2 regions of the Motilimonas thetidivivens genome follow, and region 1 is predicted to be linked to the other one. Evidence: predicted binding sites of a transcription regulator. Region 1 holds the regulator's gene; the other holds the start of a gene.

The links. The regulator FliA, encoded in region 1, starts transcription of late flagellar genes. The targets are predictions, from matches to a motif close to CTAAAGNTNNNNNNNNNNNNGCCGATA.
Region 2: the regulator FliA is predicted to act here: its motif matches at 9,547-9,573, upstream of ACK8OT_RS02940 (flagellar protein MotY).

Annotation. Positions count from the first base shown of each region.
Region 1 is NZ_JBKFDK010000001.1:88,709-100,543, forward strand. Features, by position in the region: gene flhB (flagellar biosynthesis protein FlhB) at 1-276, shown strand, start outside; gene flhA (flagellar biosynthesis protein FlhA) at 418-2,520, shown strand; gene flhF (flagellar biosynthesis GTPase FlhF) at 2,539-3,942, shown strand; gene ACK8OT_RS00455 (MinD/ParA family ATP-binding protein) at 3,947-4,819, shown strand; gene ACK8OT_RS00460 (RNA polymerase sigma factor FliA) at 4,812-5,528, shown strand; gene cheY (chemotaxis response regulator CheY) at 5,633-6,016, shown strand; gene ACK8OT_RS00470 (protein phosphatase CheZ) at 6,026-6,778, shown strand; gene ACK8OT_RS00475 (chemotaxis protein CheA) at 6,788-8,878, shown strand; gene ACK8OT_RS00480 (protein-glutamate methylesterase/protein-glutamine glutaminase) at 8,901-10,052, shown strand; gene ACK8OT_RS00485 (flagellar motor protein) at 10,052-10,804, shown strand; gene ACK8OT_RS00490 (flagellar motor protein MotB) at 10,807-11,757, shown strand; gene ACK8OT_RS00495 (ParA family protein) at 11,762-11,835, shown strand, end outside.
Region 2 is NZ_JBKFDK010000002.1:163,097-174,931, forward strand. Features, by position in the region: gene clpX (ATP-dependent protease ATP-binding subunit ClpX) at 1-932, opposite strand, end outside; gene clpP (ATP-dependent Clp endopeptidase proteolytic subunit ClpP) at 1,093-1,716, opposite strand; gene tig (trigger factor) at 1,803-3,116, opposite strand; gene ACK8OT_RS02905 (chemotaxis protein CheV) at 3,395-4,342, opposite strand; gene ACK8OT_RS02910 (hypothetical protein) at 4,466-4,789, shown strand; gene pyrC (dihydroorotase) at 4,864-5,901, opposite strand; gene ACK8OT_RS02920 (FKBP-type peptidyl-prolyl cis-trans isomerase) at 6,062-6,538, opposite strand; gene ACK8OT_RS02925 (hypothetical protein) at 6,678-6,812, shown strand; gene ACK8OT_RS02930 (DUF2390 domain-containing protein) at 6,796-7,260, shown strand; gene ACK8OT_RS02935 (ABC transporter substrate-binding protein) at 7,322-8,521, shown strand; gene ACK8OT_RS02940 (flagellar protein MotY) at 8,609-9,478, opposite strand; gene rnt (ribonuclease T) at 9,642-10,292, shown strand; gene ACK8OT_RS02950 (Na+/H+ antiporter family protein) at 10,569-11,835, shown strand, end outside.

The DNA of each region.
Region 1 (11,835 bases):
GCACCGCGAGTGGTTGCTAAAGGGGTGGATCAAATAGCCTTGAAAATTCGTGAAATCGCCCGTGAATATGAAGTGCCCGTCATGAGCTCGCCGCAGCTTTGTCGCGCTATATACCACACCACGGAACTGGAACAAGAAATCCCCCATGAGCTGTTTGTTGCCGTTGCGCAAATTCTGGCTTATATATTCCAATTAGAGCAATACCGTAAAGGACGCGGTAAACGACCGACAGCATTGCCTAAAGAATTTGATATGCCTGAAGGCTTTAATTACTAGCCTCAATTGCTAGCCTGATCTAATTATTTGACCGCTGACCAAGTTTCGTTGATTGCTCCGCTAACTTTGCGTGACGGCGTATTGCAATAGGCGCGGTTATTGCATAGGGTTAAAGCGTCATTTTTTTGTCGAATTATGTGAATGAATTTAAAGTCCAATTTAGCCGGCTTCTGGCAACAACGAGATAAACTGATCAAAGGGGTTGGTGCGCCTGTCATGGTGCTTGCTACCCTTGGCATGGTTGTATTGCCTATGCCTGCCTTCTTACTCGACATCCTGTTTTCGTTTAATATTGCCCTTGCTTTGGTTGTGCTGTTGGTGGCTATCTACACCAAACGCCCGTTAGATTTCGCTTCATTCCCCGCCGTGTTGCTGATTGCAACCTTATTACGTTTAGCACTTAACGTGGCATCAACGCGCGTGGTATTACTTGAAGGCCATCAAGGAGGAGACGCCGCGGGTAATGTGATTGCGGCCTTTGGCTCGGTAGTCATCGGCGGCAACTATGCGGTAGGTTTAATTGTATTTTTGATCTTAATGATCATTAACTTCGTGGTTGTCACTAAGGGTGCTGGGCGTATTTCTGAAGTAAGTGCACGGTTTACCTTAGATGCGATGCCGGGTAAACAAATGGCGATTGATGCCGATTTAAATGCCGGCATGATAGATCAAGAACAAGCAAGATTAAGACGTGAAGAAGTAACCCGTGAAGCAGACTTTTACGGCTCCATGGACGGTGCAAGTAAGTTCGTAAAAGGGGATGCAATTGCCGGTATATTGATCTTGTTTATTAATATCATCGGCGGCTTCATCATAGGCATGGCGCAACATGGTTTGAGCTTTAGAGACGCTGCGGAAATATATACCTTATTAACCATAGGTGATGGCTTGGTTGCGCAAATTCCATCACTGTTATTATCGATTGCTGCTGCTATCACCGTAACCCGTGAAAACCGCTCTGAGGATATGGGTGAGCAGGTGATAGGGCAAATGTTTAGTAATCCTAAAGCCTTGATGATTACTTCCGGTATTTTAATTGTAATGGGGTTGGTGCCCGGCATGCCTCATTTTGCATTTTTATCCTTGGGCTTATGTGCTGCTGGTGGCACCTATTGGATAATGAAGAAGCAAAAATCGCAAGCGGCTACAGCGCTGGCAGAATCCGAGAAAAATATAGCCAATAGCAATCCCGCGGTGCAGACCAAGGAGCTGGGCTGGGATGATGTACAACCAGTTGATACCATTGGCCTTGAAGTAGGCTATCGCCTTATTCCTTTGGTTGATAAAAGCCAAGGTGGTGAATTACTTGAGCGGATCAAAGGGGTGCGGAAAAAGTTATCGCAAGAGCTTGGTTTTTTAGTGCCACCTGTACATATTCGCGACAACTTAGACTTACCACCTAGCTATTACAGTATTTCGTTAATGGGTGTGACCAGTGGTCAAGCCGAAGTGTTTCATGACAAGGAAATGGCGATAAATCCTGGGCAAGTGTTTGGTACAGTAGAGGGAACCCCCACTATTGAGCCCGCGTTCCAATTGGACGCCTTATGGATTTCACCAAGTCAGCGTGAACATGCTCAAGCCATGGGTTATACCGTGGTTGATGCTGCGACGGTCGTCGCCACGCACCTCAGTCAGTTACTGACAAATCACGCCGCGCAATTACTCGGTCATGAAGAAGTGCAAAATCTTCTCGACTTACTAGCCAAAAGTCATCCTAAACTAGTAGAAGGGCTAGTGCCGGATATTTTACCGCTCGGGGTTGTGGTCAAAGTATTACAAAGCTTACTAAATGAAGGGGTGCCGATCAGGGATATCCGGACTATAGTGCAAACATTGTCGGATTATGGCGTGAAGAGCCAAGATGCAGAGGTATTAACCGCTGCATGTCGTATCGCACTAAAACGCATGATCAGTCAAAATATTGTCGGAGCCGAGTCAGAAATCCCAGTTATTACGCTTTCGCCAGAGTTGGAGCAAATTTTGCATAACTCGATACAGGCAGGTGGTAGCGATGGGGCAGGTATTGAGCCAGGGCTCGCAGAGCGGATCCAGAACGCATTATTTGAAGCCTCTCAACAGCAAGAGCTTGCAGGTCAACCTGCTGTTTTGCTAACGTCGGGCGTGTTGCGAACAACCTTGGCTAAGTTTGTTAAAAATACCATTCCTAGCTTACAGGTACTGAGTTATCAAGAAGTACCGGAAGATAAGCAAATTAGAATAGTTAACTCTGTCGGGCAATAACCGACAGGAGACAGCAGTATGAAAATTAAACGTTTTTTTGCAAAAGATATGCGTGCTGCGCTGGCTGAGGTGAAAGAAATCTTAGGGCCAGATGCCGTCATTATGTCAAATAAAAAAGTCACCGGTGGCATTGAAATCGTTGCGGCCGTTGATTATCAAGCGGCATCTGAAGTGAAACCTGCGGCTAAGAGCCATAGCGACTTAAAAGAAGACAGCGTTGTATTATCAAATCGCGCTCGTAGCGCAGCCCAGCCGACGACGCAAGCCGCTCAGCAACAAGCAAAAACCATTAATGCGAAATCGGGTCAACACTTAGCGGATTCCTTATCAGCCTTACTGGCTAAACAAGGTAAGCCAACGCCCGTGCGTAAGGCCAATCAGCCAGCGACGTTAATGGAACAAGAAAATTGGCAAGCACCGAAACCTAAAGCCGCGCCTACTCGAGCGCGAGCCACACCCACGAGTCATGTTAGTAAAGATGACAAAGTGTTAGAAGCCATGCGTGAAGAAATGGCCTCGCTGCGCAAGTTATTGGAGCATCAAGTTTCAGGGTTAATGTGGCAGGAGCTCGAGCGTAAAGAGCCGGTTCGCGCTATGTTAATTAAATGGCTCAATAAGTCAGGCTTTTCGGATGATATTGCCGATCAATTAGCGAGCTGTATTCCAGAAAGCTGTACACCATATGAAGCGCAGCAGTATTTGTCCCAGCTGCTTGAAGACCAAGTCGCCATTGGTGAAAACGAAATTTTAAAACTGGGCGGCGCGGTGGCATTACTTGGTCCGACTGGCGTTGGTAAAACGACGACGATTGCCAAACTAGCGGCGCGTTTCGCGATGGAGCATGGTGCTGAGCAAGTCGGTCTGATTACCACCGATACCTATCGAATAGGGGCCCACGAGCAGCTAGCCACTTACGGTAAAATATTAGGCTGTGCGGTGCGCGTTGCTAAAGATGCCGATGAGCTTTCAGAAATCTTGTATCAAATGCGCACTAAGCGTTTAGTGCTGATTGATACCGCTGGTATGGGACAGCGAGACGTTAGGCTTTCAGAGCAATTAGAAACCTTAATGAAAAACTCTCGCGTTAGGATCCGTAGCTTTTTAGTGATCCCAGCGACATCGCAGCGTCGAGTTGTACAAGAAGCCATCGAACATTTTAGAAAAATTCCGTTATCTGGTTGTATTCTCACGAAACTAGATGAAAGTTTGAGTCTGGGGGAAATACTAAGTGTTACAATTAAACATGCTTTACCTATCTCATATATAACGGATGGCCAACGGGTGCCCGAAGATATAAAAATTGCAAACGCAAAATACATGGTATCCAGTGCCTTGCGTTTAATGGAACAAGAAATGGCAAAAGACCAACATCAATGGTATAGCGAAGCAGATGACTGCCACACCTCGGAGTATTATGAATAAAACCATGTTAACTGATCAGGCGAGTGGGCTGCGAATGATGAAAAATAATAAAGTAAAAGTGATCACTGTGACCGGCGGTAAAGGCGGTGTGGGTAAAACCAATGTGACCTTAAACTTGGCCGCATCACTGGCAGCTCAAGGAAAACGTGTTTTGGTATTAGACGCTGACTTAGGTTTGGCCAATGTCGACGTGTTACTTGGCTTGCGTGTCACCAAAAACCTTTCCCATGTTTTATCCGGAGAATGTACCTTAGACGAAGTCATCATAGATGCGCCGCAAGGGATGAAAATTATCCCTGCTACCTCCGGAACTAAGTCGATGGTGGAGCTAACCCCAGCCGAGCATGCAGGTTTGATCCGTGCGTTTAGTGAACTGCAAACTCCCATCGATGTGCTGTTGGTTGATACCGCAGCCGGTATTTCAGACATGGTGCTTAGTTTTGCCCGTGCCGCGCAAGATATTGTGGTAGTGGTGTGTGATGAGCCAACCTCAATCACCGATGCCTACGCCTTGATCAAGTTACTCAGTACCCAATACGGCGTATTTCATTTCAAAATTGTAGCGAACATGGTACGTAGCTTACGCGAAGGACAGGAGCTATTTTCTAAACTAACGCGTGTGACGGATAGATTTTTAGATACTGCCCTTGAATTAGTTGCTTGTATTCCTTTTGACAACAACGTTCGTCAATCGGTACGGAAGCAAAAGCTCGTCGTAGAAGCGTTTCCAAAGTCGCCTTCATCGTTAGCCTTTAGAGCGTTATCGAGTAAAGCGGTGACATGGCCTGTGCCCAATCAGCCCGGTGGCCACCTAGAGTTTTTCATTGAGAAGCTATTAGATAGTAGCGCCGAAAGCAGAGAGAAGATAAGTGAATAAAGTCCACGCTTACACCAGTCAAGTTCAGCCGAATGAACTGGTTGAACGTTATGGACCTCTAGTGCAACGGATTGCGCATCACCTACTTGCACGTTTACCTGCTAGCGTGTTGGTAGAAGATTTAACTCAAGCTGGCTTGATTGGTTTACTTGAAGCCAGTAAGAACTTTGACGCTAGTAAAGGAGCTAGCTTTGAAACCTTCGCAGGCATTCGTATTCGCGGCGCGATGTTAGACGAAATGCGCCGTGGAGATTGGGTCCCTCGTAGCGTTCATAAAAACAGCCGAATGATCGCTCAGGCGATAGATCAAGTTGAAAAAGAGTTAGGCATTGACGCCAAAGACGCCGATATTGCCGCTAGGTTAGGGGTGTCTCTTGATGAGTATCACACCATGCTACGTGAAGTAAACAGCGGCAAATTAATCGGCATAGAAGACTTGGGAGCAGGACAAGACAGCGTAGGAGCGGTTGAATTGCTCGATAATTCACCACTTGATGGTGTTTATGAAGAAAAATTTCAGCATCACCTCGCAACTTGTATAAAATCCTTACCCGAACGCGAAGCCCTTGTATTATCTTTATATTATGATGAAGAGCTAAATTTACGCGAAATTGGTGAAGTGTTAGATGTCAGTGAATCGCGCGTCAGCCAAATTCACAGTCAAGCCATCCACCGTCTTAAGGGGAGAATGACTGATTGGCAAAGATAGCATGTCACTGTGGCATAAATGTAACTATACTGGTTTTAGTTGCCTAAATAACATTTCAGCACAAAGAGTTGAGTTCAAACCAACTGCCATTTAAGGAGATTAAGTTGGATAAAAATATGAAAATTCTAATCGTTGATGATTTCTCAACGATGCGAAGAATAATCAAAAACCTATTACGCGATCTTGGCTTCAATAATACCCATGAAGCAGATGATGGTAGTACTGCACTGCCGATGCTTAAAAATGGCGACTTTGAATTTCTAGTTACTGACTGGAATATGCCGGGAATGCAAGGTATCGACCTATTAAAAGAGGTTCGCAAAGACGAAAACCTACGTCATTTGCCTGTGTTAATGGTAACCGCAGAAGCTAAGCGTGAACAGATCATTGAAGCTGCTCAAGCTGGTGTTAATGGCTATATCGTTAAGCCTTTTACTGCAGCAACCTTAAAAGAGAAGCTCGATAAAATTTTTGAACGGCTTCAATAAGGAGGCGTGATGACAGACACCAACGGAGCTTTGCTTTCGCTTGAGCAAGCACGGCATTTAGTGGAACTACTGGAGCTTGGCGAGGTTGAGCAAGCAAATTCTTTGATTTCTGGTGCGTTGTCTGATCCTACTAACAGTGATTTGTTTGAACAAGTGGGCCTGTTGACTCGTCAATTGCATAACTCTTTGGTTGAGTTTCAAAATGACAACCGGTTATCGGAATTGGCGAATAGTGAAATCCCTGATGCGAAAGACAGGCTCAGCTATGTTATCGAAATGACAGACAAGGCGGCGAATCGAACCATGGATGCCGTGGATGAGAGTTTGCCCCTTGCTGATAGATTAAATGAGAATATTCAACAAGTTCTACCCGGTTGGAATAGTTTGATGAACCGCGAGATAGAGTTGGTTGAGTTTAAGGAGCTGTGTCACAAACTTGACAAGATCCTTAAGGATTCGGAACAAGATGCCGATAAGTTGAGGCAGTTGTTAACCGAAATTCTAATGGCCCAAGACTTCCAAGACTTAACGGGTCAAATGATTCGGCGGGTAATAGCGCTAGTACAAGAAGTGGAAGTTAAGTTAGTCGAAATGCTAACGATGTTTGGTGAAATTGAACGCAAACCAAAACAAGAACAAGCCGAAGCCCCTCGTTCATCTGGAATTGAGGCTGAAGGCCCCATTATGAACCCAGAAACAAGGGATGATGTGGTTTCGGGTCAAGATGACGTAGACGACTTGTTATCGAGTTTAGGATTCTAGGAGTAGCGCATGGGCTTTGAGGTCGATGAAGACATTTTACAGGACTTTTTAGTAGAAGCAGCCGAAATATTGGAGCTACTATCTGAGCAGCTGGTTGATTTGGAAAAGCAACCTGATGATAGCAACCTGTTAAATGCGATTTTTCGTGGATTCCACACCGTAAAAGGGGGCGCGGGCTTCCTTTCTCTTACCGAGTTGGTTGATTGCTGTCATGGTGCAGAAAACGTGTTTGACACGTTACGTAACGGTGGACGAGCAGTCGATTCTGAATTAATGGATGTTATACTACAAGCCTTGGATAGCATTAATGAAATGTTTGCTCAAGTCCAAGCTCGTGAGCCCCTGACTCCTGCTCCTCCTGAAATAATCCATGCGCTGCATAAATTAAGTCTTCCTGCTGGTGCTGAGCCTGCTCCTGAAGAGCCTGTTGCTCCAGTTGTCGCTCCTGAACCTGCTCCTGTCATTGAACCTGCGGCTGTTAGCGAGCCAGAAAGTTCAGTTGAATCGGGCATCGATGAAATTACAGAAGATGAATTTGAGCGCTTACTTGATGAGTTGCACGGAGCCAAAAGCCCTACTGCCGCAGCAGCTCCAGCTCCGGCAGTCAGCTCGGGTGATATTACCGATGATGAGTTTGAGTCTTTACTCGATGAACTTCATGGTAAGGGGCAACACAAAGCGGTTAGCCCAGCACCTGCGGCCGATGATGGCTTGATAGACGATGATGAATTTGAGCGCTTGCTCGATGAATTACATGGCAGTGGCAAGAGCCCAACGGTTGCGGAAGTTAAGCCAGCAGCACCCACGCCGCCAGCCCCTGTGTCTGAGCCTAAAGCTGTTACTCCTGTTACACCACCCCCTGCACCAGCTCCAGCCGCAGCAAAAGCACCGGTTGAAAAAGCCGCGGCCGGTAGAGCGCCAGCCCCCGCGCAAGCTGAATCGACGGTACGTGTGGATACGCGAACCTTAGACGAAATCATGAATATGGTCGGCGAGTTGGTATTAGTGCGAAATCGCTTAGTGAGCTTAGGCATTAATAGTTCTGACGAAGCCATGGCTAAAGCGGTTGCGAATTTAGATGTCGTGACTGCCGATCTGCAAGGTGGGGTAATGAAAACCCGCATGCAGCCCATCAAAAAAGTGTTTGGTCGATTCCCTCGAGTGGTTCGTGATTTAGCGCGAACCTTGAAAAAAGAAATCAACCTAACCCTTGAAGGTGAAGATACCGATTTAGATAAAAACTTAGTAGAGGCCTTGGCCGACCCGTTAGTTCACTTAGTGCGAAATGCGGTTGACCATGGTATTGAAATGCCTGATGTGCGTGAGCAAAATGGCAAGCCTCGTCTTGGCCAAATCGTCTTGTCAGCATCGCAAGAAGGTGACCATATTCTGTTAGTTATTCAGGATGATGGTGCGGGCATGGATGCTGAAAAGTTAAAAAATATCGCCATTAATAAAGGTATTCTTGATCCGGATACTGCCGCCAGAATGTCTAATACCGAAGCCTACAACCTGATTTTTGCTCCGGGTTTCTCAACCAAAGTCGAAATATCTGATATTTCTGGTCGTGGCGTGGGCATGGATGTGGTGAAAACCAGTATAACCCAGTTAAATGGGGCTATTCATATTGATTCAAATCTAGGCACAGGTACTCGACTAGAGATCAAAGTGCCCTTGACCCTAGCCATTTTACCAACCTTGATGGTCTTGGTGGGCAAGCAAACATTTGCGCTGCCTTTGACTAATGTTAATGAAATTTTCCACCTAGATTTAAGAAAAACTAATGTTGTTGATGGTCAATTAACCGTGATCGTCAGAGACAAAGCGATACCGTTATTTTATCTACAGGATTGGTTGATTCGTGGCGGTGCGCCAAGTAAGCAAAAACGAGATGGTTTGGGGCATGTAGTTATAGTTCAACTCGGTATGAAACAAGTCGGCTTTGTCGTTGATAGTCTAATTGGCCAAGAAGAGGTGGTTATCAAAGCACTTGATGATTTACTGCAAGGCACACCGGGTATGGCTGGAGCAACGATCACCAGTGATGGTGGTATCGCGTTGATTTTAGATATTCCAAGCTTATTAAAGCATTACGCATAACACTTCGAAGTTGAGAAGGTAGATGTCAATTAAGGTTTTAGTGGTAGATGACTCGAGCTTCTTTCGAAGACGAGTAAGTGAAATAATTAACCAAGATCCATTACTTGAGGTAATCGATACCGCCAAAAATGGCAAAGAAGCTGTTGAAATGACGCAGCGCCTTCGACCCGATGTGATCACCATGGATATTGAAATGCCTGTTTTAGATGGCATTTCAGCTGTGCGCGAAATAATGGCTACGACGCCAACGCCAATTTTAATGTTCTCTTCGTTAACGCATCAAGGGGCAACGGCAACATTAGAAGCCCTTGAGGCGGGAGCATTGGATTTCTTACCAAAGAAATTTGAAGACATAGCTCGCGACAAAGATGAAGCGACTAAGACGTTGCAGCAACGTGTTAAAGCGATTGCGCGTCGTCGTGTTTTTAGCCCGCGTCCATCCATCGCGAAAGCGCCCTTGGGCCAGAGCACATCAGCTGCAAGGCCGACATTGGAAAGAGCTCCAGTTCGCCCTAGTCCGACTGCTCGCGCTGTCACCTCAGCGTCAACCGCGCCAGTTAAGCCTACTGCTGCACCTGCGAGTCATTTTAAGCGTACCGGTAAAAGTTACGATATCCTTACTATCGGCACGTCAACGGGTGGCCCAGTGGCACTTCAGACCGTGTTGACTGAGCTACCGGCAAACTTCCCTTTGCCCATTTTATTGATCCAACATATGCCTGCGACATTTACCGCGGCTTTTGCGGCTCGATTAAACTCGCTTTGTAAAATCAAAGTCAAAGAGGCGCAAGACGGTGATCCCATCGTTAAAGGGCAGGCCTATCTAGCCCCTGGTGGTAAGCAGATGTTAGTCGAAGGCCGAGGTGCTAGTGCACGAATTCGCATTGTGGAAGGCAATGACAAGGTGAATTACAAGCCTTGTGTTGATATTACCTTTGCCTCGTTAGCAAAACTTTACCAAAGCAAAGTACTAGCGATTGTGTTAACGGGTATGGGGGCCGACGGGCGTGATGGCGGACGCATGTTGAAAAACATGGGCGCAACGATTTGGGCTCAGGACGAAAAGTCTTGTGTTGTTTATGGTATGCCGCAAGCGGTCGCAAAAGAGGGCATTGCATCTGAATCTTTGCCTCTTGATCGGGTGGCAGCTAGGATAATGACGGAATTTACCTAATGGATATTTTGGGGTTGTTTGGTCTATTTTTGGCATTCGCCTCACTTATCATCGCAGAGTCGATCACTGGCGGATCACTTTCATTTCTCCTCAACTTGGCTGCTTTTGTGATCGTTTTTGGTGGAACCATTGGCGCCGTCTTGTTCCAATCAACGGCGGATCAATTTAGCCATGCGATACGCCTGCTTCCTCAACTAATTACGCCGCCTGTATTACCGGTAAAGGGACAAATGGCGAAGTTAAAGCAATGGGCGAGCACCGCGCGTACCCAAGGCTTTTTGGCGCTCGAAGCTGCTATAGATGATAAAAAGCTGGATCGATTTACCAGTAAGGGATTGTCGATGATAGTCGATGGCGTTGACGCCATCACCTTACGCAGTGTTCTAGAGCAAGAAGTCGATCTAAAACAAGAATATTACGAGCGCAGCGCTAAGGTTTATGAAGCCATGGGCGGCTATAGCCCAACGGTAGGCATCATAGGGGCGGTGTTGGGATTGATTCAAGCCATGTCTCATATTGATGATCCTAGTGTATTAGGACGAGGTATTGCCGCTGCCTTTGTTGCAACTATTTACGGTGTGGGCTTTGCCAACTTTGTTTTTTTGCCTATTTGCCATAAGTTGCGTGCACTTAACTACAAACAAACCCTTTATTATGAAATGACGATTGAGGGGCTCGTTGCTATCGTCAATGGAGAAAACTCCCTTGTCATTGAACGACGTCTAGAGTCTTTTGCTACTGAGAGCCATTAATCATGGCTAGGCGCGCAAAGAAAAAACATATTCCAGAGCACAATCATACCGAACGTTGGTTGGTTTCCTATGCAGATTATATGACCTTAATGTTTGCTCTGTTTGTTGTTCTTTATGCAGCGGCCTCGGTAAATGAAGATAAGTACAAGGTTGTTATCGAGAACTTCTACACGGCGACTAAAGAGTTTTCCAAGCATGTAGACGTTTCAGATACCGAAGGTATTTTGGATAATGAAGCCGATGAAATAATCCAAGAACAAGGCGCTGGATTACTTGAAGATGCCGGCTCGGTCGTCGATGGTGGACAGGACTTATCTAACTTAGACCGCAACAAGTTGGGGGCTCCTTTAACCTCGCTTGAAACGGAATTAAATGAGAGTTTGTTAAAAGAGTTGGAAAATGGTCAGGCGAGTGTCACCTTAGATGGTGATTGGTTAACCATAGACATTAGCAGTGGCTTGATTTTTCCAAGTGGTAGCGCACAAGTGTCATTGGCATCCAGAGAGTTAATCAGCCGGATTGCAGCCATCTTAACACCGGTGAGTAATTACCTTCGAGTAAGAGGTTACACCGACGACCAAGGCATTAATACCGAAGTGTTTACTTCAAATTGGGAACTGTCTGTATCGCGCGCCACCAGTATATTACGTTTGCTTGAAGCTGATGGGGTTAATCCAGCAAGGTTAGCTGTGGAAGGGTATGGCGAGTATTACCCCGTTGCCAGCAATACTACGGAAGAAGGACGCCGGAAAAATCGCCGCGTGGTTATCGCTTTGTCAAAATATGCCTACGAGCCAGTGCCACAAGATGTGATTTTTGCAGCCGAAACTCCTCCTGAAGCGACTGATGAACCTATACTTTCAGAAGAAGCGGCCGATAACAGCGAAGAGAGTAAAATAATCGAGGTTGAGCTGCCCAACGGCGGCTTACGAATTACCACAAGACAGGAATAGCACTTTGATCGTTTGGACAGTTGCAAATCAAAAGGGTGGTGTAGGTAAAACCACAACTGTGATCTCACTTGCTGGTTT
Region 2 (11,835 bases), on a different contig from region 1:
AAACGCCCGATAAACTCAGGGATCAGACCGTACTTAACCAGATCTTCAGGCTCGGTTTTAGTGAAGATTTCAGACAAACTTGCTTTGTTGTCTTTCGACTTCACCTGAGCACCAAAACCAATTCCGGTACCGGTGTGAACGCGTTGTTCGATTACCTTGTCTAAGCCAGCAAACGCACCACCACAGATGAATAGAATTTTGCTGGTATCTACTTGCAAGAATTCTTGTTGTGGATGCTTACGTCCACCTTGCGGAGGCACAGAGGCAACCGTACCTTCAATGAGTTTCAGTAATGCTTGCTGTACGCCTTCTCCCGATACATCACGGGTAATTGAAGGGTTATCCGATTTACGTGAAATCTTGTCGATTTCATCAATGTAAACAATACCGCGCTGCGCCTTCTCTACATCATAGTCACATTTTTGCAGTAGTTTTTGAATAATGTTCTCGACGTCTTCACCCACATAACCCGCTTCGGTTAAGGTGGTTGCATCAGCCATGGTAAACGGCACATCCAGTAAGCGTGCTAAGGTTTCAGCCAATAGCGTTTTACCACTACCGGTTGGGCCAATAAGCAGAATATTACTCTTACCTAACTCAACACCATCGGCAATCTTATCGGCATTTCTTAAGCGCTTGTAATGGTTATAAACGGCTACTGAAAGCACTTTTTTAGCGTGCTCTTGGCCGATAACGTAATCATCTAGGTGTGCTCTGATCTCATGGGGAGTCGGTAAGCGATCACCTTCCTGTTTTGGAGCGATTTCTTTGATTTCTTCACGAATAATATCGTTACAAAGCTCAACACACTCATCACAGATATAAACGGAAGGGCCGGCAATAAGCTTTCTAACTTCATGTTGGCTTTTGCCACAGAAAGAACAATACAACAGCTTACCGCTATCTCCCTCACCTTTACGCTTATCTGTCATTCGTTAACCTCACCTTTGGCTTTTGCATGTTTCTGTTCAAAGCCTGCTTTGAACGCTATTACTGTTCGAGCTGTAGTTCTTGCTCTCAGTTTAAATCATTTACCGGGTAAATGCTTAATCATGACTTAGTCTTGACTTAGTCATGAGGCATCGTCTTGATTTAGTCTCGACGCTGCAGAATGGAGTCCACTAACCCATAGTCTACTGCTTGCTGAGCCGTCATGAAGTTATCACGGTCAGTATCACGTGCAATCACATCGTATTCTTGACCGGTGTGCTCAGCTAATAATTCATTCATTTTACGCTTGATGCGAATAATCTCTTGAGCATGGATTTCGATATCTGACGCTTGGCCTTGGAATCCACCTAATGGTTGGTGAATCATTACCTTAGCGTTAGGTAGCACATGACGCTTACCCGCTGCACCACCTGCAAGTAAGAACGCGCCCATACTGGCAGCCATCCCCATACAAACAGTACTAACGTCAGGCTTGATAAACTGCATGGTGTCGTAAATAGACATACCCGCACTGATTGAGCCACCTGGTGAATTAATATAAAGGAAGATATCTTTGTCAGGGTTTTCTGATTCAAGAAACAGTAATTGAGCCACCACCAAATTCGCCATATGATCTTCAACCGGACCGGTTAGAAAAATCACTCGTTCTTTTAGCAAGCGAGAATAAATATCAAAAGAGCGCTCACCTTTGGCTGTTTGCTCTATGACCATAGGGACAAGTGCGTTACTTGGCGTATCAAACATATTATCAAAGCCTCTCGACATAGATGATTATCCTTAAACAAAAATGGCTCGGGTGAACAGTCACACGAGCCATTATAATGATTAGATTAGACTAGATGTCAAATCTATTATGCGTTTGCCGCTGCTTTATTCATTACTTCGTCGAAAGTTGCTTCTTTTTCCACCACTTTCGCTTTTTCTAGAACGAAGTCAACCGCTTGCTCTTCTAATGCTACGTTTTGAATGTTTTGCAGTGCTTCTTTGTTGCCTTTGTAGTAAGCCACTACTTCAGCTGGATCTTCATAAGCAGATGCTGCATTTTCGATAATAGCGTCTACACGCGCTTCGTCAACTTTTAGCTCGTTAGAACGAATCACTTCACCTAGTAATAGACCAACTTTTACGCGACGAACAGCTTGTTCTTCGAACAATTCAGCAGGTAGTTCAGGCATATTTTTAGGGTCAATTTGACCACCAAAACGCTGCATTGCTTGCTGACGAAGTACGTTTACTTCACTTGCTACTAACGCTTTTGGCACTTCGATGTCGTTTGCATTTACAACTGCATCAAGTACTTGCTCTTTCACTGTGTTTTTCAGTGTTTGCTCAAGCTCACGCGTCATGTTTTTCTTAACTTCAGCTTTTAGCTCTTCTAGGTCGCCGCTAGCAACACCAAACTTCTTCACGAACTCTTCGTTTACTTCTGGTAGCTCTAGCGCTTCAACTTTAGATACAGTGATGGCAAATTTAGCCGCTTTACCTTTTAGGTTTTCAGCGTGGTATTCTTCAGGGAAAGTCACATCGATTTCAAATGACTCGCCTGCTTTTTTACCTTTAACGCCTTCTTCAAAGCCTGGGATCATGCGGCCAGAGCCGATTGCTAGTTTGAAGCCTTCTGCTTTACCGCCATCAAACTCTTCACCGTCGATAGAGCCAACGAAGTCGATAGTTACTTGGTTTTCGTCATCAGCAGCTGTGTCTACTTCAACCCATTTAGCGTGTTGCTTTTGTAGCGTCACTAGCATGTTATCTAGGTCTGCATCGGTTACTGAAGCTACTTTTTTCTCAACTTCTAGCTCCGCAAAATCCGCTAGCGTTACTTCTGGGTAAACTTCAAAAGTCGCTACGAAAGTGAAATCTTCACCTTCTTTACGCTCGTTTGGCGTTAACGCTGGAGCGCCCGCTGGGTTTAGTTTTTCAGCCATAATAGCTTCAAAGAAATTACGCTGCATCAGCTCGCCAGCAACTTCGTTAGAAACAGCGGCACCAAAACGCTTCTTGATTACTTTCGCAGGTACTTTACCAGGACGGAAACCGTCGATACGCTGTGTTCTTGCTAGTTGACGTAAACGGCTGTCTAATTCTTTATCGAAGTTTTCACCTGGTACGGTGATAGTCAGACGGCGTTCTAGTCCTTGAGTCGTCTCTACAGAAGCTTGCATTATATTACCTCAATTCTGTTCGGCGCTGGCTGGCCGAAATCTATCTTTCAAAAGGTAGCAAACTACCTTTTATTGCTAAAAAGTCAAGATAGGCAAGGCCTACCTTACAAAATGATATGTTTTAATAGGTGCTAACCTAGAATTTGACGCGGCATTATAGCGATGGATTGCCCCATAGTCGAGAATACAAATGGGACAATTAGTGAAGATAGTCGCATTAACGGTGTAATTGCGTCGATAATTGCAGCAAAAACTCAGTTAATGCAACCGCAAGCGGCCTACTCCTTACCTAAAACTTGCTTCAAGCGGGTTTGAGCAACCTCTACCAGTAAATCGGGTTGAAATTTAGAAATAAAGGCATCGCAGCCCACTTTTTCTACCATGGCATTATTAAAGCTGCCACTTAATGAAGTATTCAGTGCGATATATAAATCGCTCATTCTGGGGTCGTTTCGTATCTCATAAGTCAACTTGTAGCCATCCATCACGGGCATTTCAGCATCAGTAATTAATAATAATATTTCATCGGTCACTGTTTTGCCTTCATCACACCAGCGCTTAAGCAACTTCAGCGCTTCCATGCCGTTCTCCACTCCGATTACTTCAAGGCCTAGCTGCTCTAAGGTATCCGAAACTTGACGCCTTGCCGTGGGCGAATCATCGGCATGAAGCACCTTACGCCCTACAAATTCGTTGACTATTTCCGCATCTAATGTGCCTTCTGAAATTTCGATGTTATAGGTTACGATTTCAGCTAACACTTTTTCGACATCAATAATTTCAACTAGCTTTTGCTGATCTTCATGATCAACTTTTGTTATGGCGGTTAAATAATGTGCTTTGCCTACGGTATTTGGCGGCGGCATAATATTTTGCCACGTTAAGTTAACGATGTTTTCCACTTTACCGACCAAAAAACCCTGCACCGTTCGGTTATATTCCGTGATGATCAAATTGCATTCCTCATCAATCGGAAGCGGCCTCATTCCTATTGCTTCACGTAAATTAATCACTGGAATACTGTGGCCGCGCAAAGTCGCAACACCGCATACCTTAGGATGAGAGTTGGGTAATGAATTAAGAGGCGGCAATTTCACCACTTCTTTCACCTTAAACACATTGATGGCAAACAACTGTGAGCTTTGTAAGCGGAACATTAATAGCTCAAGTCGGTTTTCACCGACTAACTGGGTTCGCTGATCAACGGAATCAAGAATGGTCGCCATGCCTACCTCTGTAGTAAATTATTCGCTATTATGCGCACGACACGCTTATTAGCATTCTAGTATAAGTAAATTATCTTTACTGCTAAACCCAATCACTTCAGTAATTTTTGTTGGTATTACCTAATGCGAGACCTTACATTTACCGGTTTAAAAGCGCACCCTGCAGCCGTGTTGATTATGTTTATCCTAGCAACTGGCATTTTTTGCTATGGTTGGATAGACATATCGACCACCTTGAGCCAATCTCAATTGCTTAGCCGAGAAACATTTCTGTCCATGTTTAATGATAGAACAAATGGACGAGGTTATTTACTCTGCGCCGCCTTTAGTTTACTTCTCAGCTTATACGCCCTTGGAAGTTACCAAGGCCATTTCATTTATCGCGTAATTTGTTATTGCAGCTTAATTCTGGGGGGCAGTTTTGCGGGTTTCATGGCATTCATTTAATGGCCATCAAACTAAGAATGACTAGATAAAAAGGTTGAAAAGAGCCTGCATCATACAAGATGCAGGCTCTAGGGCTATGCCTTAACTTGCCAAGAGATGGTATCGCCGGCTTTAATTGGCACAACTTTAGCTGAGCCAAATGCCATCGATTCAGGAACCTGCCACTCTTCTTTAACTAAGGTGATGGTGTCTTGGTTACGAGGTAAACCATAAAAATCTGGGCCATTGAAGCTTGCAAATGCTTCTAGATTTTCCAATGCATCCATCATTTCAAAGGCTTCGGCATAAAGCTCAATCGCTGCATGCGCAGTATATGAGCCCGCACAGCCACAAGCTGATTCTTTCGCGCCTTGAGCATGAGGCGCTGAATCCGTGCCTAAAAAGAATTTCTTATTACCACTGGTCGCGGCTTCCAATAATGCTTGCTGATGAATGTTACGTTTAAGGATCGGCAAACAATAAAAATGCGGTTTAATGCCGCCCACGAGCATGTGATTGCGATTATACAGTAAATGATGAGCAGTAATGGTTGCTGCCACATTCTCGCTAGCCTGAGCAACGAACTCAGCGGCTTGCTTGGTGGTAATATGCTCCATCACTATTTTCAAGTTTGGAAAGCGGGTAACCAATGGCTTCATCACTTGCTCAATAAACACCGCTTCACGATCAAAGATATCAATATCATGATGTGTCACTTCGCCATGTACTAGCAACAACATCCCTACTTCTTCCATCGCCGCGATAGCATCAACAATGTTATCGACAGAGGTAACGCCTGAGTCTGAGTTAGTTGTCGCACCCGCTGGATAGAGCTTAGCAGCATACACCTTGCCACTTGCTTTGGCTTTACGGATCTCATCCGCTGTGGTGTTATCGGTGAGATATAACACCATCAAGGGCTCAAATGTCGCACTCTTGTTATGGCTCATAATACGTTCACGATAGGCAAGTGCGGCAGCTGTATCTGTCACCGGTGGCACTAAATTTGGCATGATAATAGCTCGCCCCATATAGCGGCTAATATCACGGGTAGTGTCTGCCAATGCCTCACCATCACGAAGGTGAACGTGCCAATCATCAGGGCGAGTAATAGTTAAAGAGGTAGTTGACATGATTTTCTCCATACGTGCATTTGCACCAAGTGTAATTTATAACGCGTTTTGAGTCATGATATGAGCAAAATAAGTCATCGCCAAGGTCAGCTAGCCCCAGCAGTAAGACTCTAAGCAAGGTTGTAAAAAAGGAGCCGCAGCTCCTTAATCTAATAGCAGATTAATGTTGGTGACCACCTTCACCGTGAGCGTGCTTATGCGCAATCTCTTCTTCGGTAGCTGGGCGCACGCCGGTTACCTTCATATCAAATGTCAGGGTTTTGCCAGCAAACGGATGATTGGTATCAACCGTGATCATGAATTTACCCACTTTTACCACAGTGACTTGGCGAGGACCATTGTCTGTGTTCACTTGCGCTATCATACCCGGTTGCCATTTATTAGCACCTTGAAGGTGTTTCACTGGAATACGCTGTAGCGCATCTTCTTGACGTTCACCGTATGAATCTTTTGGCGCTAAGGTAACCTTAACTTCATCGCCTTGCGCTTTCCCTTCAAGTGCTGCTTCAATACCTGCCAACATGTTGTTTTGGCCATGTAGGTAAGCAATCGGTTGACCATTGCTTGTTTCTAGCAGCGTGCCATCAGCGTCGGTTAACTCGTAAGAGAATTGTACTACGGTATTTTTTTCGATCATTTTTTCTGCTCTTGTCTGAAACCATTATTAAACTGCTGCCGACTTTAACAATCGCGCCAGTTTGACTCAAATTTATTTTAATAAACGGTAAAAAAACTGTGTAACATAGAGCGCAAAATAACATTGAATTAGGTCATAAATGAATAAAAAACCCATATCCGAAGAAGAGCTTGCATTGTGGATAGAGCAAGTGCACAACAGCAGTTGTTGCAGTGATATCGTGCCCGACAGGGAATCAGCAGAGCCCGAAACAAAAGATGACCAATCCAATTAAGGCGTTGTGGCAGCGCTGTGAGCGCCTCTACAATTCAAACCGGACGCCTTTGCTGTTAAGCCTGCAAGAAAGTGACGGGGTTAGCGTCAACTTACTTCTGCTGGCATTGTATTTAGACCAACACCATCTTCTGCTACCTCAAGCAACTTGGTATGAGCTAAACCAGCATGCTGAACAATTTGAGCGGCGTATTTTACGGCCCTATCGCCTGCGTCGTAAGCAATTAAAAGGGCTATCCTCGCCATGCGCTTATCAAAATATACTGATGCTTGAACTCGAGTTAGAGCGTCTTTTGCAGCAACAACTGGCATCGTTACTGCCCCAATCCATTGTTCAAGGCAATGCCAACAGCCAACAAAAAGCAGGAAGAACCAACAACCTTAACCGCTACGCTCACACTCGAGATCTCAGCTTAGCGCAATTAACCCCCATTTATTCAATAAATTAGCTACAATCATTGCGATAGCACTCGACACGGTGACAACTTAAACCTTACTTAGGAGTACAGCATGCGTTATCTCGTCAACCTGGTTTATTGTTTATGTTTATTATTAGGGCATCAGAGCCTCACTCAGGCCACAAGTTGGTCAGAGCTAGAGCAACAAGCCAAGGGCAACACCCTCTATTTTTATGCCTGGGGCGGCGCGCAATCCATCAATGATTACATTCAATGGGCAGCAGACGAAGCCAAACACCGCTATGACATTGAGGTAGTGCATGTCAAAGTGGCCGATACGGGGACGGTGGTTAACCAAGTTTTAGCGGAAAAAACCGCAGGCAACCTTAATCAAGGCAAGGTAGATTTGGTCTGGATTAACGGTGAAAACTTTGCGGCAATGAAGCAACAGCAACTGCTATTTGGACCTTTCACTCAACACCTGCCAAATATGGCATTGACCGACAGCAATGAAAAGCCTTCCATCGCCGCGGATTTTACGGTGCCGGTTGATGGGCTTGAAGCACCTTGGGGCATGGCACAATTGGTGTTTATGGCCGACCAGCAAAGGGTTAAGGAATTTCCTGATTCGATGGCCGCTTTACTCGCCTATTTAAAGCAGCACCCTGGCCAATTTAGTTACCCGAAAATCCCTGACTTTCACGGCTTAACCTTTGTTAAACAGGCATTAATCGAAACGACTCAAGCCAATCCGGCCCTTTATCAAGACGTCAGCCTAGCTGATTTTGATCAAGTAACGGCGCCACTGTGGCAATACCTAGATCAGCTTCACCCATTAATGTGGCGTAAAGGCCAAACATTTGTCATTAGCCAAGCCCAATTAAAGGCCAAACTAAATGACGGTGAAATAAGCATTGCCTTTAGCTTTAATCCCAATGATGCTGCGAACAGCATCAGTAACGACGAGTTACCCGACAGCGTAAGATCCTATGTCCACAGTCAGGGCAGCTTAGGCAACACCCATTTCCTTGCGATTCCATTTAATGCAAGCCAAACTGCAGCGGCGCAGGTCTTTGCCAATTTTTTAATGTCACCACTAGCGCAAGCTCGCAAAGCCGATCCTGCCATTTGGGGCGACCCCACCGTTCTAAGCATGGCTAAGTTATCGCCCGAACAACAGGCTTTGTTTAATCAAGCGCAGCGCCACCCTGCCAGCTTACCCGAACAATCATTGGGCAAAATATTATTGGAGCCACATCCAAGTTGGGTAAACCAACTTGAACAAGCTTGGCTGTCGCGTTATGGACAGTAACAAAGCTATGGTTAATAGCAGTTTCAATGCAAAAAAAGACCCGCATATTGCGGGTCAACACGGTTAAAGAATCAGGTAGAGAATGGCTTAGATTTCTTCGCGGCCAATGGATATAACCACTCTGCGGTTTTTTGGCCGCTGCACATCGGAGCGGTTATCCGCTATATGACGTTTTTCACCGTGACCTTCAACGGTAAACTTTGCCGGATCAACCCCTAGCTCGGTTAAGTATGTTTTAACGCTGTTGGCGCGCTTTTCAGATAATTGTTGATTGCCCCATCGACCGCCATAACTGTCCGAATAACCATCTATTAAAATGATATTCACCGCTTCATCATGGCGCAAATATTCCCCTATCATTTGCAATCTTTGCTTAGAATGGCGGGTTAATTCACTGCCATTTTTGACATAATTTAAAATACTGAATGAAATATCGTCAAAGCTATAAGGCAGCAAACCCGCAACACAATCAGTAAAATCTTGATATTTTTGTCTAAAATTAACCGCCGATAACGCCACTTGAGTCACTCGGTCACGGTTGTACCAGTCTTGGAAGATAAAGGTTGGAAAATGCCCGTCTTCTAGCTCATTGAGCATGGCCCAAGCGCTTTGACCGTTGATATAGCCGTCAAATCCTTCATGAAATTGAGCTAAGGTAATATCGTCAGCGGCAACACCGGGGCGCCAAGAGGGAGGCACCGAACGTAGCGTCACTTGGCGCGTGGCCGGTGTTTCACGGCGGCCGTCTAAATCAAAATCCAAATTAACGGATTTACTGGCACGCACGGTAAAACGAGCATGACCAAAACGTGGAATATTGTGATCTAAAGTACATTCGATTGGATTGGACTTGGTCACTTCCCAAATAGAGTTGGTAAGATCTGCTGTGTAAATTTTGTTAGATGCCAATGCTGCGGGCGACAACATTAACATGATCAGGTATTTCCAATTCGCCATAACTTACTGTCCACTTAATGGTGCATTTTGCGACAATATCCAGCCAGCTCAAACCAGCTTAATCCTTGTATCGGCGCTCTGAGCGCATCCTTTAATATATTTTCCAGCGACATCACAAAAATTCTGGCATAATTAGCCGCTTTTCCACTAGCTAGCTTTAACTATGACCCAAGAAACCAAAATCAGCGACTCGCTATTAGCTAAACGTTTTCGCGGCTATTTCCCTGTTGTTATTGATGTTGAAACCGCTGGCTTTAATCCTCGTGGTGACGCGCTATTAGAAATCGCAGCCGTACTGACGACAATGGATAAAGATGGCTGGTTACTGCCAAGCAAAACCTTACACTTTAATGTAGCGCCTTTTGAAGGCGCTAACCTTGAACCTGCTGCGCTAGAGTTTAATGGTATCGATCCGCATAGCCCGCTGCGCGGCGCGGTCAGTGAATACGAAGCCTTGCATGAAATCTTTAAAGTGATCCGCAAAGAGCAAAAAGCACACGGTTGTAATCGCTCCATTATGGTGGCGCACAATGCCGCATTTGATATGGGCTTTGTCAATGCAGCCATCGAGCGCACCGGACTCAAACGCACACCTTTTCATCCCTTTGCAAGCTTTGACACCGCCACCTTAGCTGGGCTAACTTTAGGCCAAACCGTATTAGCAAAAGCATGTAAAACAGCCAATATCGCGTTTGATAATAAAGCGGCTCACAGTGCATTATACGATACCGAAAAAACCGCCGAACTTTTCTGCTACATGGTAAACAAATGGAAAGCCCTAGGTGGTTGGCCACTGCTAAACAGTGAAGCTTAAGCAAAACACCGAACTAGCAATCAGTTTCGGATGGTAAAACATCATTTCTAAGGTGCCCAAGCGCGAAGAGCGCTAACAGGTAAGTCGCTTAAGCTGATCACGGGCACCTTGGGATACTACATTCGCCACAAAAACACTTGAGAATAGTCAAGAGTTGCATAATTAGTCAAAGCCTTCGCGTATAACTCTGATATCATCCACCACCTTAGACATTCCTCAGGAAAGAAAGCCAAAGAGCTTTTGCCCTGGACAACACAACATTTACAAGGACATTTCATGAACTCGGTTGTTATTGCCGTCAGCTTGATGCTGCTGCTTAGTTTACTTAGGATAAACGTGGTGGTTTCACTGACCTTAAGTGCTATCGTCGGCGGCCTTATCGGCGGTCTATCCATTAACGAAACCATTTCCGCTTTTAACGGTGGTTTAGGTGGCGGGGCAACTATCGCTCTTAGCTATGCCATGCTCGGCGCGTTTGCTGTGGCGATTTCACGCTCAGGTATTACCGACTTATTAGCGCAAAAGGTGATTAATACCTTTGGCGGCACCGCAAATGGCAATAATGTGTTTTGGTTTAAAACCGTGCTTTTTGCGGCGATATTAATGGTTTCTATCAGTTCACAAAACTTAGTGCCTGTGCATATCGCTTTCATTCCGATACTCATTCCGCCTTTGTTACACGTTATGGCGCAATTTAATATTGATAGACGCGCCATAGCTTGTGTTATTACCCTCGGTTTAACAGCAACATACATGCTGCTGCCGGTGGGCTTTGGTGGCATATTTTTAAACAATATCCTACTCACCAACTTAACCGGTAATGGCTTAGAAGCGCAAGCAGCTGATCTTCCATTAGCCATGGCTTTGCCTGTAGCGGGCATGGTTTTAGGCTTAATCATCGCGCTCTTATTTAGCTATCGTAAACCACGCCAATATTCGCTTGAAAAAATCCTCGCCGTTGAGCCAGAAAACAAACAGTTTAATCCGACTCATATTGTGGTTGCGATTATCGCTATCATAGTGGCGTTAACCTTACAGCTTTATGCTGATTCGATTATTTTGGGTGCATTAGCCGGCTTCACCATTTTCACTTTAGGCGGTGTAATACGCTTTAGCGAAACCCAAGACGCCTTTACCCAAGGGGTAAGAATGATGGCCATGATTGGCTTTATCATGATTGCCGCTGCGGGATTTGCTGCGGTATTAAAAGAAACCAACGGCGTGGCTACCTTGGTCAGCTCATTGGGTGAAATGATTGGCGAGAACAAGGGATTAGCTGCGATGCTTATGCTCATCGTAGGCTTATTAATCACCATGGGGATTGGCTCTTCTTTCTCGACGATCCCTATTATCGCAACAATTTATGTGCCACTGTGTATTCAATTTGGTTTTTCGCCAATGGCAACAATGGCACTAGTGGGAACAGCTGCGGCCTTAGGTGATGCAGGCTCACCCGCATCAGACTCAACCCTAGGCCCAACATCAGGCTTAAACGCAGATGGTCAGCACGATCATATTTGGGATACCGTAGTGCCTACTTTTA